DNA from 2 places in the Streptomyces albofaciens JCM 4342 genome. Region 1 is predicted to be linked to the other one. Evidence: riboswitches for the same ligand, from Rfam matches in the RefSeq annotation. Region 1 holds a riboswitch; the other holds the start of a gene.

Region 1 (4,410 bases):
GTAGGTGACCATCAGCACCGCGAGCTGGTCACGGTACTGCTCGATCTTGGCGTGCAGGTCGTCCGCGTCCACCTCGCCGTCCGCGCCGGTCTTGACGACGACGACCTTCATGCCGGCCATCACGGCGCTGGCGGCGTTGGTGCCGTGCGCCGAGGAGGGGATGAGGCAGACGGTGCGCTGCTCGTCACCGTTGGCGCGGTGGTAGGCCCGTACGGCCAGCAGCCCGGCCAGTTCGCCCTGCGAGCCGGCGTTCGGCTGGATGGAGACCTTGTCGTAGCCGGTGACCGTGGCCAGCCGCTCCTCCAGCTCCGCGATCAGGGTGAGGTAGCCCTGCGCCTGCTCGACCGGCGCGAACGGGTGCAGCTGCCCGAACTCGGGCCAGGTGACCGGCTCCATCTCGGTCGTCGCGTTCAGCTTCATGGTGCAGGAGCCGAGCGGGATCATGCCCCGGTCCAGTGCGTAGTCCTTGTCCGACAGGCGGCGCAGGTAGCGCAGCATGGCGGTCTCGGAGCGGTGCTGGTGGAAGACCGGGTGCGTCAGGTACGCGTCGCCGCGCAGCAGCTCCTGCGGCAGCGCGTCGGCCACGGCCGCGTCGAGCCGCTCGATGTCGGCCCGGACGCCGAAGGCGCTCCACACCGCGTGCACCTGAGCGCGCCCGGTGGTCTCGTCGCAGGCGACGCCCACCAGGTCCGCGTCGACCAGGCGGAGGTTGACGCCGGCCTCGCGGGCCGCGGCGACCACCTCGGCGGCCCGGCCCGGCACCCGTACGGTCAGCGTGTCGAAGTACGCGCCGTGCACCACCTCGACGCCGCCGGCCCGCAGGCCCTCGGCCAGGATGGCGGCGTAGCGGTGGGTACGGCGCGCGATGGCGGCGAGCCCGTCGGGGCCGTGGTAGACGGCGTACATGCCCGCCATCACCGCGAGCAGCACCTGTGCGGTGCAGATGTTGCTGGTGGCCTTCTCCCGGCGGATGTGCTGCTCGCGCGTCTGGAGGGCGAGGCGGTACGCCTTGTTGCCGTCCGCGTCCACCGAGACGCCCACCAGGCGGCCGGGCAGGCTGCGGGCGAACTTCTCCCGTACGGCCATGAAACCGGCGTGCGGGCCGCCGAAGCCCATCGGCACGCCGAACCGCTGGGTGGTGCCCACGGCGATGTCCGCGCCCAGCTCACCCGGCGAGGTCAGCAGGGTCAGCGCCAGCAGATCGGCGGCGACGGTGACGATCGCGCCCAGCTCGTGCGCCCGCTCGATCACCGCGCGGGGGTCGCGTACGGCACCGGACGCGCCGGGGTACTGGAGCAGCACGCCGAAGACACCGCGCTCGGCCACCTCCGCCGGTATGCCGTCGGACAGGTCGGCCACCACGACCTCGACGCCGGTCGGCTCGGCGCGGGTCTCGATCACGGCGATGGTCTGCGGCAGGCAGTCGGCGTCGACCAGGAAGACGCCCTCCTTGACCTTGCCCACCCGTCGCGCGAGAGCCATCGCCTCGGCGGCGGCCGTGCCCTCGTCCAGCAGCGAGGCGCCGGAGGTCGGCAGCCCGGTCAGGTCGGCGACCATGGTCTGGAAGTTGAGCAGCGCCTCCAGGCGGCCCTGCGAGATCTCCGGCTGGTAGGGGGTGTAGGCCGTGTACCAGGCGGGGTTCTCCATCACGTTGCGCAGGATCACCGGCGGGGTGAACGTGCCGTGGTAGCCGAGGCCGATCATCGGGGCGAGCACCTGGTTACGGTCCGCCAGCGCCCGCAGCTCGGCCAGCACCTCGGCCTCGGTACGGCCCTGGGGCAGCCCCAGCGCCTCCGCGCTCTTGATCACATCCGGTACGGCGGCCGCGGTGAGCTCGTCCAGCGATCCGAACCCGACCTGCGCGAGCATCTTGGCCTGGTCCTCCGGACCGGGACCGATGTGCCGCTGCTCGAACGGGGTACCGCGTTCCAGCTCGGTCAAGGAGATGCGGTTGGTGGTCATCTGCGGGGGCCTCCTGGTCGTTTCGACCTCTGCGGGGCACCACGGCGCTGGTGCCCGGACGGCCTCCCCCTCTGTCATCGCAACCTGAGAGCTTCACCGGTTCCGCGCGCGGGACCGGCTTTCACCGTCGGTGAGGAGGGGTTCCGGCGCTGTGCCCGTCCGTGGCCCGCCCTGCTTTCCAGAGTGACCTCGTCCATGCGGTACATGAGCCTGAGAGATTCCGGGGAGGAGTTGCTCCTTCGGCGCCTCCGCCATGATCGGCGAAGGACTCTCCCGCATGGGGTCGACAGCCGTTCGCCAGCCTACCAGCGCGGCGAACGGGCGTTCCTTCGAGTGGCCGGGGCATGAAATGTGCCGTTTGGTAGTTGTCACAAGGCAGTTGCGACCACTTGGAGGGACCGTGCAGACCGATATCGATCCCCGCAGCTTGATCGGCCGCAAGGCGTTCGACAAGAACGGAACCAAGATCGGCACCGTCGACGAGGTGTACCTCGACGACGCGACCGGAGAACCGGAATGGGCGGCCGTACGCACCGGGATCTTCAGCCGGGACGCGTTCGTGCCCCTGGAGCCCAGCGACCTGGTCGACGAGGCGCTGCACGTCCCCTACGACCGCAAGCTGATCAGGGATGCGCCGGACTTCGGGGTGGGCCGCCACCTCTCGCCGGAGCAGGAACTACAGCTCTACCACCACTACCGGCTGGACATCCCGGCCCCCGACTCCGTCTCCGGGCCCGTCCCCGGCTCGGACGCCGCGCGGGCCGACACGGAATTCGGGAGAGTGGCGGGGTCGGAGGACTGAGGGACCGGGGACTGGGGGGCGGGTGGCCGGGCGCTCGGACCACCGGGGCCGCCGGATCCCTCGGGCTCGCCGCCCGGCGGACCGCCCACCAGCGGCAGCGGATCACCGGGGCGCAGCGCCGGGTCGTCGACGGGGAAGGTGCGCACCCGGCCGGGCCCGGACCACGGCTGCTCGAACCGTACGGTCACCCGGCCGACGCCGCTGCCCTGCACCCAGCCGGCGCCGTGCTCGTCATGGACCACATCGAGCCCGGGGAGCCAGCGCCGGGGCCGCTCGGGCTCGTCGGCCGCCTCCCGGGCCGCCTCCGCCGCCACCCGGCGCTCCCGCTCGGCCGCCTCCTCGGCCGCCGCCTTCTCCGTCGCCAGCTGGGCGAACAGGTCCTCCTGGGTGAAGTCGGCGAGCCCGGTCACGCCCACGCCCAGCAGCCGCACGCCGCCCGTCGTGTCCACCAGGTCCAGCAGCCGGGCCGCCGCCTCCCGCACCACACCCGGGTCGTCGGTGGGCCCGCGCAGCGTCTCCGACCTGGTCAGCGTCGAGAAGTCGTAGTTGCGCACCTTGATCACCACGGTCCGGCCGGAGCGCCCGGCCGCCCGCAGCCGCTCCACGCACCGGTCCGCCAGCCGCATCACCTCGGACCGCACCCGCGTCCGGTCGGTCAGGTCCACGTCGAAGGTGTCCTCGACCGATATGGACTTCGCGTCCCGCTCGGCCACCACGGGCCGCTCGTCGCGGCCCAGCGCCATGGCGTACAGCCCGGTGCCGTGCGCCTTGCCCAGGAGGCGCACCAGCTCCGCCTCGCCCGCCTCCGCCGTCTCGGCGACCGTGTGGATGCCCGCCCGGCGCAGTGTCTCGGCCGTGGCCGGGCCGACGCCGGGCAGCGTACGCACCGTCATCGGGCCCAGCAGCTCCCGCTCCGACCCCGGCGCGATGACCACCAGGCCGTCCGGCTTGGCCTGCTCGGACGCGATCTTGGCCAGCATCTTGGCCCCGGCCAGCCCCACCGAACCGGTCAGCCCCGTCGTCCGCCGGATGTCCCGCCGCAGCCGCTCCCCCACGGCCCGTACGGCCGCCGTGTCGGCCGCGATGCCGCCCGCCTCCAGGTCCACGAAGGCCTCGTCCAGGCTGAGCGGCTCCACCAGCGGCGACAGCGCGTGGAGCAGTTCCATGACCTGGTCGCTCACCTGGCGGTACAGGGTGAAGCGCGGGGTCAGATACGCCGCGTTCGGGCACAGGCGGCGGGCCTGGGCCGTCGGCATGGCCGAGCGCACCCCGAAGACCCGGGCCTCGTACGACGCCGTGGAGACCACGCCGCGCGGGCCGATCCCGCCGACCACCACGGGTTTCCCGCGCAGGCTCGGCTTCGCCGCCTGTTCGGCGGACGCATAGAACGCATCCATGTCCAGATGCAGGATCGTCGGCGCACGTCTCACACGACCGATGCTCCCCCACACCACTGACAATCGCCCCGACCGGCCCCGCCACGCCAACCCCACGCGGCTCCGGCACACCCGCGACCCCTTGGACGACTCTGTGTGGCCCTGTGCGGCGCTTTCGGAAGCGGGTGGGGCCCTGTGGCCGTTGTGTGCCTCATGGTGCGGCAGAGGCGCGGGAAGCCGTCATAACGGGCGCACGGGGCGTCCTCGTAC
Region 2 (4,410 bases), on a different contig from region 1:
GCGAACCGGCCGATCCCCCAGCCGGCGGGCCAGGCGGCCGACGAGTACGAGACGGACGAGCAGCCCGCCGCCCAGCCGAAGGCGCCGACCAGCGACCCGCGGCCGCCCGCGGCCGAGGCACCGCGGCAGCAGCCCGCCGACGGGGAGCAGCGCCCCGGCGACGCACCGCAGCAGCCCGCAGCGGAAGCACCCCGGCAGCAGCCCGCCGCGGAAGCGCCCCAGCAGCAGCCCGCCGAGGCCCCGCAGCAGCAGGGCACCGGCTCGCTGCTCAACTCGGTGCTGTCACTGCCCACGGTGCTCATCAAGGCCCTGGGCCTCTGAATCGGCCCGGCACCTAGCATCCAGAGGAGGCGCGGATGCGGGAGATATGCCACGGTTAGGACGGGTCTGACGGGCCGTACGGAACATTCCGTACGGCCCGTCAGCCGTACGGCCCGTCAGCACTCCGGCGCAACCGAACAAAGCAGGCATACCGTCAGGAAACCGGCATGACCCTCACTCGAAGCCGATCCGGCGCAGGGCGCCCGCCGCCGGGCGGTCCAGCAGGACGGCCGAGGTGAAGCCCGCGGGGAGCCGGGCCGCGCGGGCGCGGGCGGTCAGGCGCCGCACCGCGCGCCGGTGCCGGGCGAAGGCGTAGCCGGAGACGCCGCGCCCGCGCGAGCGCTGGCCGGAGAGCGCGACCTCGGGCGGCACGTCCAGCAGCATCAGGTGCAGCCCGCGCCCGCCGCGCCGGGCCTCGCGCGCGAGCCAGCGGCGCACCCACGCGAGCGTGCCGCAGTCGTGCACCACCACGCTGCCGCCGGAACGCAGCGCCCGCCGCAGCCCGAGATAGTGGGAGGCGCGGACCAGCGGCCGGTAGAGCGCGTACGGCAGCCGGCGCAGCCTGCCGCGTTCCCAGCGCTCCCGCACGTCCTGGGAGTCGACGCGGTGCACGGCGGCGCCCTGCCCGTCGAGGGCGGGCACCACCCGGAGCATGAGCGTGCTCTTGCCGCTGCCCGGCAGGCCGGAGACCACCACGATGTCACCGGTCGCGAAGTGCAGCTCGGCCGTCCCGTACGGGTCGGGCCGGCCCCTGAGGTCGACGACGTCCGCCGCCGCGCCCCGCGTCCGGCCGGGACGCACCACCCCGAGCGGCAGCCGCCGGGGCTCCGGGACGGCTCCCGTCGGCTCCGGGACACGGCCCGGGGGCGCGCCTCCCGGACTTGTCGCGAGCGCCGCCTGCCTGTGCACCGTGATCCCCTCCCGGTCCGGTGTCGTCCCCGTACCCGCAGAGTGTCAAGAAAAGGTAATGCGCTTCAAGGGAATCCCCCGATCAGTACCGTCCCAGGACACTGTCGTGACACCCCCGCGAACACCGGTACGACCAGGGCTCCTGTATCCGGCGATCCCGTGCGATGATGTGCCCGCCGAGTGCGGGACCGCGCCTTCGCGCGCGCGTCGCCGTACGGGTGCCACGCTCAGCCAACTGCATACCGGCCGCTTGAATCCGCGCGGGAGAGTCCCCGGCCGCCACGGCGGGGCGCCGAAGGAGCAAGTCCTCCCTTGAATCTCTCAGGCCCCGATACCGCGCGGGCGAGGCAGATCTGAAAAGCGGGCCGCCGTGGTGTGGCTCCACCCAAGGTGCAAACCGGGGCCGGTGACGGCCTTCCGGTGAACCTCTCAGGTTCCGATGACAGATGGGGAGACCGTCCTGTCACCCATGCCCGGGAGCCACCACCATGACCCAAGCCCCCCGCCGGACCGCGCTGGACGCCACCCATCGTGCCCTCGGCGCGACCATGACCGACTTCGCCGGCTGGGACATGCCGCTGCGCTACGGCAGCGAGCGTGACGAGCACGTCGCCGTGCGGACCCGCGCCGGTCTCTTCGACCTCTCCCACATGGGCGAGATCACCGTCACCGGACCGCGCGCCGCCGATCTGCTGGACTTCGCGCTGGTCGGCAACATCGGCGGCGTGGCCGTCGGCCGCGCCCGCTACACGATGATCTGCGACGCCGAGGGCGGCATCCTGGACGACCTGATCGTCTACCGCCTCGCCGAGACCGCGTACATGGTCGTCGCCAACGCCGCCAACGCCCAGGTCGTGCTGGACGCCCTCACCGAGCGGGCGGACGGCTTCGACGCCGAGGTGCGCGACGACCGGGACGCGTACGCGCTGCTCGCCGTCCAGGGCCCGGAGTCCCCCGGCATCCTGAAATCGGTGACCGACGCCGACCTGGACAGCCTGAAGTACTACGCCGGGCTGCCCGGCACCGTCGCGGGCGTGGACGCACTGATCGCCCGTACGGGCTACACCGGCGAGGACGGCTTCGAGCTGTTCGTCCGCCCGGCCGACGCGCCCGCCCTCTGGGAGGCGCTCACCGCGGCGGGCAAGGACGCGGGCCTGGTGCCGTGCGGCCTGTCCTGCCGGGACACCCTGCGCCTGGAGGCGGGCATGCCGCTGTACGGGCACGAGCTGACCACGGACACCACCCCGTTCGACGCGGGCCTGGGCCGGGTCGTGAAGTTCGAGAAGACGACGAACGGCGGCGACTTCGTGGGCCGCGCCGCCCTGGAGGCGGCCCGGGACCGGGCCGCGGCCAACCCGCCGCGCAAGCTGGTCGGGCTGATCGCCGAGGGCCGCCGCATCCCGCGCGCCGGGTATCCGGTCGTGGGCCCGGACGGCGCCGTGATCGGCGAGGTCACCTCCGGTGCCCCCTCCCCCACCCTGGGCAAGCCCGTCGCGATGGCGTACGTGGACGCCGCGCACGCCGCGCCCGGCACCGCCGGTGTGGCGGTGGACATCCGTGGCACCCATGAGCCCTACGAGGTCGTGGCGCTGCCCTTCTACAAGCGCCAGAAGTGACGCGCGCGCCCCTGTCCCGGCCGCGCCTCCGTCTCATCTGTCAAGACCCTTGCACCGAGCACGCCACCGCATCCAGGAGAATCAAGACATGAACAACCCCCAGCAGCTGCGCTACAGCAAGGAGCACGAGTGGCTGTCGGCCGCCGAGGAGGGCGTCTCGACGATCGGCATCACCGAGCACGCCGCCAACGCGCTCGGCGACGTCGTCTTCGTGCAGCTCCCTGAGGTCGGTGCCACGGTCACGGCGGGCGAGACCTGCGGTGAGCTGGAGTCGACCAAGTCCGTCAGCGATCTCTACTCCCCCGTCGACGGCGAGGTCACGGAGATCAACGAGGACGTCGTCACCGACCCCTCGCTGGTGAACACCGCCCCCTTCGAGGGCGGCTGGCTGTTCAAGGTGAAGGTCAGCGGCGAGCCGGACGACCTGCTCTCGGCCGACGAGTACACCGCCTTCACCGGCTGACCCGCCCACCCGCCGCCTGGCGGGGCCGTGCGCCCCGCGAACCCCAGGAAGAGTCATGTCGCTTCTGAACAGCTCCCTCCACGAGCTCGACCCGGACGTCGCCGCCGCCGTCGACGCCGAGCTCCACCGTCAGCAGTCCACCCTCGAAATGATCGCGTCGGAGAACTTCGCCCCGGCCGCCGTCATGGAGGCCCAGGGCTCGGTCCTCACCAACAAGTACGCCGAGGGCTACCCCGGCCGCCGCTACTACGGCGGCTGCGAGCACGTCGACGTGGTCGAGCGGATCGCCATCGACCGCATCAAGGCGCTGTTCGGCGCCGAGGCCGCCAACGTGCAGCCGCACTCCGGCGCGCAGGCCAACGCCGCCGCGATGTTCGCGCTGCTCAAGCCGGGCGACACGATCATGGGTCTGAACCTCGCGCACGGCGGGCACCTGACCCACGGCATGAAGATCAACTTCTCCGGCAAGCTCTACAACGTGGTGCCCTACCACGTGGACGACGAGACCGGCCAGGTCGACATGGCCGAGGTCGAGCGGCTGGCCAAGGAGACCCGTCCGCAGCTGATCGTGGCCGGCTGGTCGGCGTACCCGCGCCGGCTGGACTTCGCGGCGTTCCGCCGGATCGCCGACGAGGTCGGCGCGTACCTGATGGTCGACATGGCGCACTTCGCGGGTCTGGTCGCGGCCGGGCTGCACCCGAACCCGGTGCCGCACGCCCACGTCGTGACCACCACCACGCACAAGACCCTCGGCGGTCCGCGCGGTGGTGTGATCCTGTCCACCCAGGAACTCGCCAAGAAGATCAACTCGGCGGTCTTCCCGGGTCAGCAGGGCGGTCCGCTGGAGCACGTGATCGCGGCGAAGGCGGTGTCCTTCAAGGTCGCGGCGAGCGAGGAGTTCAAGGAGCGCCAGCAGCGCACGCTGGAGGGCGCCCGCATCCTCGCCGAGCGCCTGACGCAGTCCGACGTGACCGAGGCGGGCGTCTCGGTGCTGTCCGGCGGCACCGACGTGCACCTGGTCCTGGTGGACCTGCGCAACAGCGAGCTGGACGGCCAGCAGGCCGAGGACCGCCTCCACGAGGTCGGCATCACGGTCAACCG

What was found. Region 1 has a riboswitch for glycine ahead of gcvP (aminomethyl-transferring glycine dehydrogenase). Riboswitches for the same ligand answer to the same signal wherever they lie in the genome.
Region 2: another riboswitch for glycine. It lies ahead of gcvT (glycine cleavage system aminomethyltransferase GcvT); the one in region 1 lies ahead of gcvP (aminomethyl-transferring glycine dehydrogenase).

The regions. Positions count from the first base shown of each region.
Region 1 covers NZ_PDCM01000001.1:3,699,705-3,704,114, reverse strand. The annotation lists gene gcvP (aminomethyl-transferring glycine dehydrogenase) at 1-1,962, opposite strand, end outside; glycine riboswitch at 2,151-2,248, opposite strand; gene CP973_RS16640 (PRC-barrel domain-containing protein) at 2,363-2,764, shown strand; gene CP973_RS16635 (DNA polymerase IV) at 2,656-4,194, opposite strand.
Region 2 covers NZ_PDCM01000002.1:2,822,138-2,826,547, forward strand. The annotation lists gene CP973_RS32175 (PspC-like choline-binding domain-containing protein) at 1-321, shown strand, start outside; gene CP973_RS32180 (AAA family ATPase) at 496-1,230, opposite strand; glycine riboswitch at 1,482-1,577, shown strand; glycine riboswitch at 1,578-1,686, shown strand; gene gcvT (glycine cleavage system aminomethyltransferase GcvT) at 1,719-2,846, shown strand; gene gcvH (glycine cleavage system protein GcvH) at 2,935-3,309, shown strand; gene glyA (serine hydroxymethyltransferase) at 3,365-4,410, shown strand, end outside.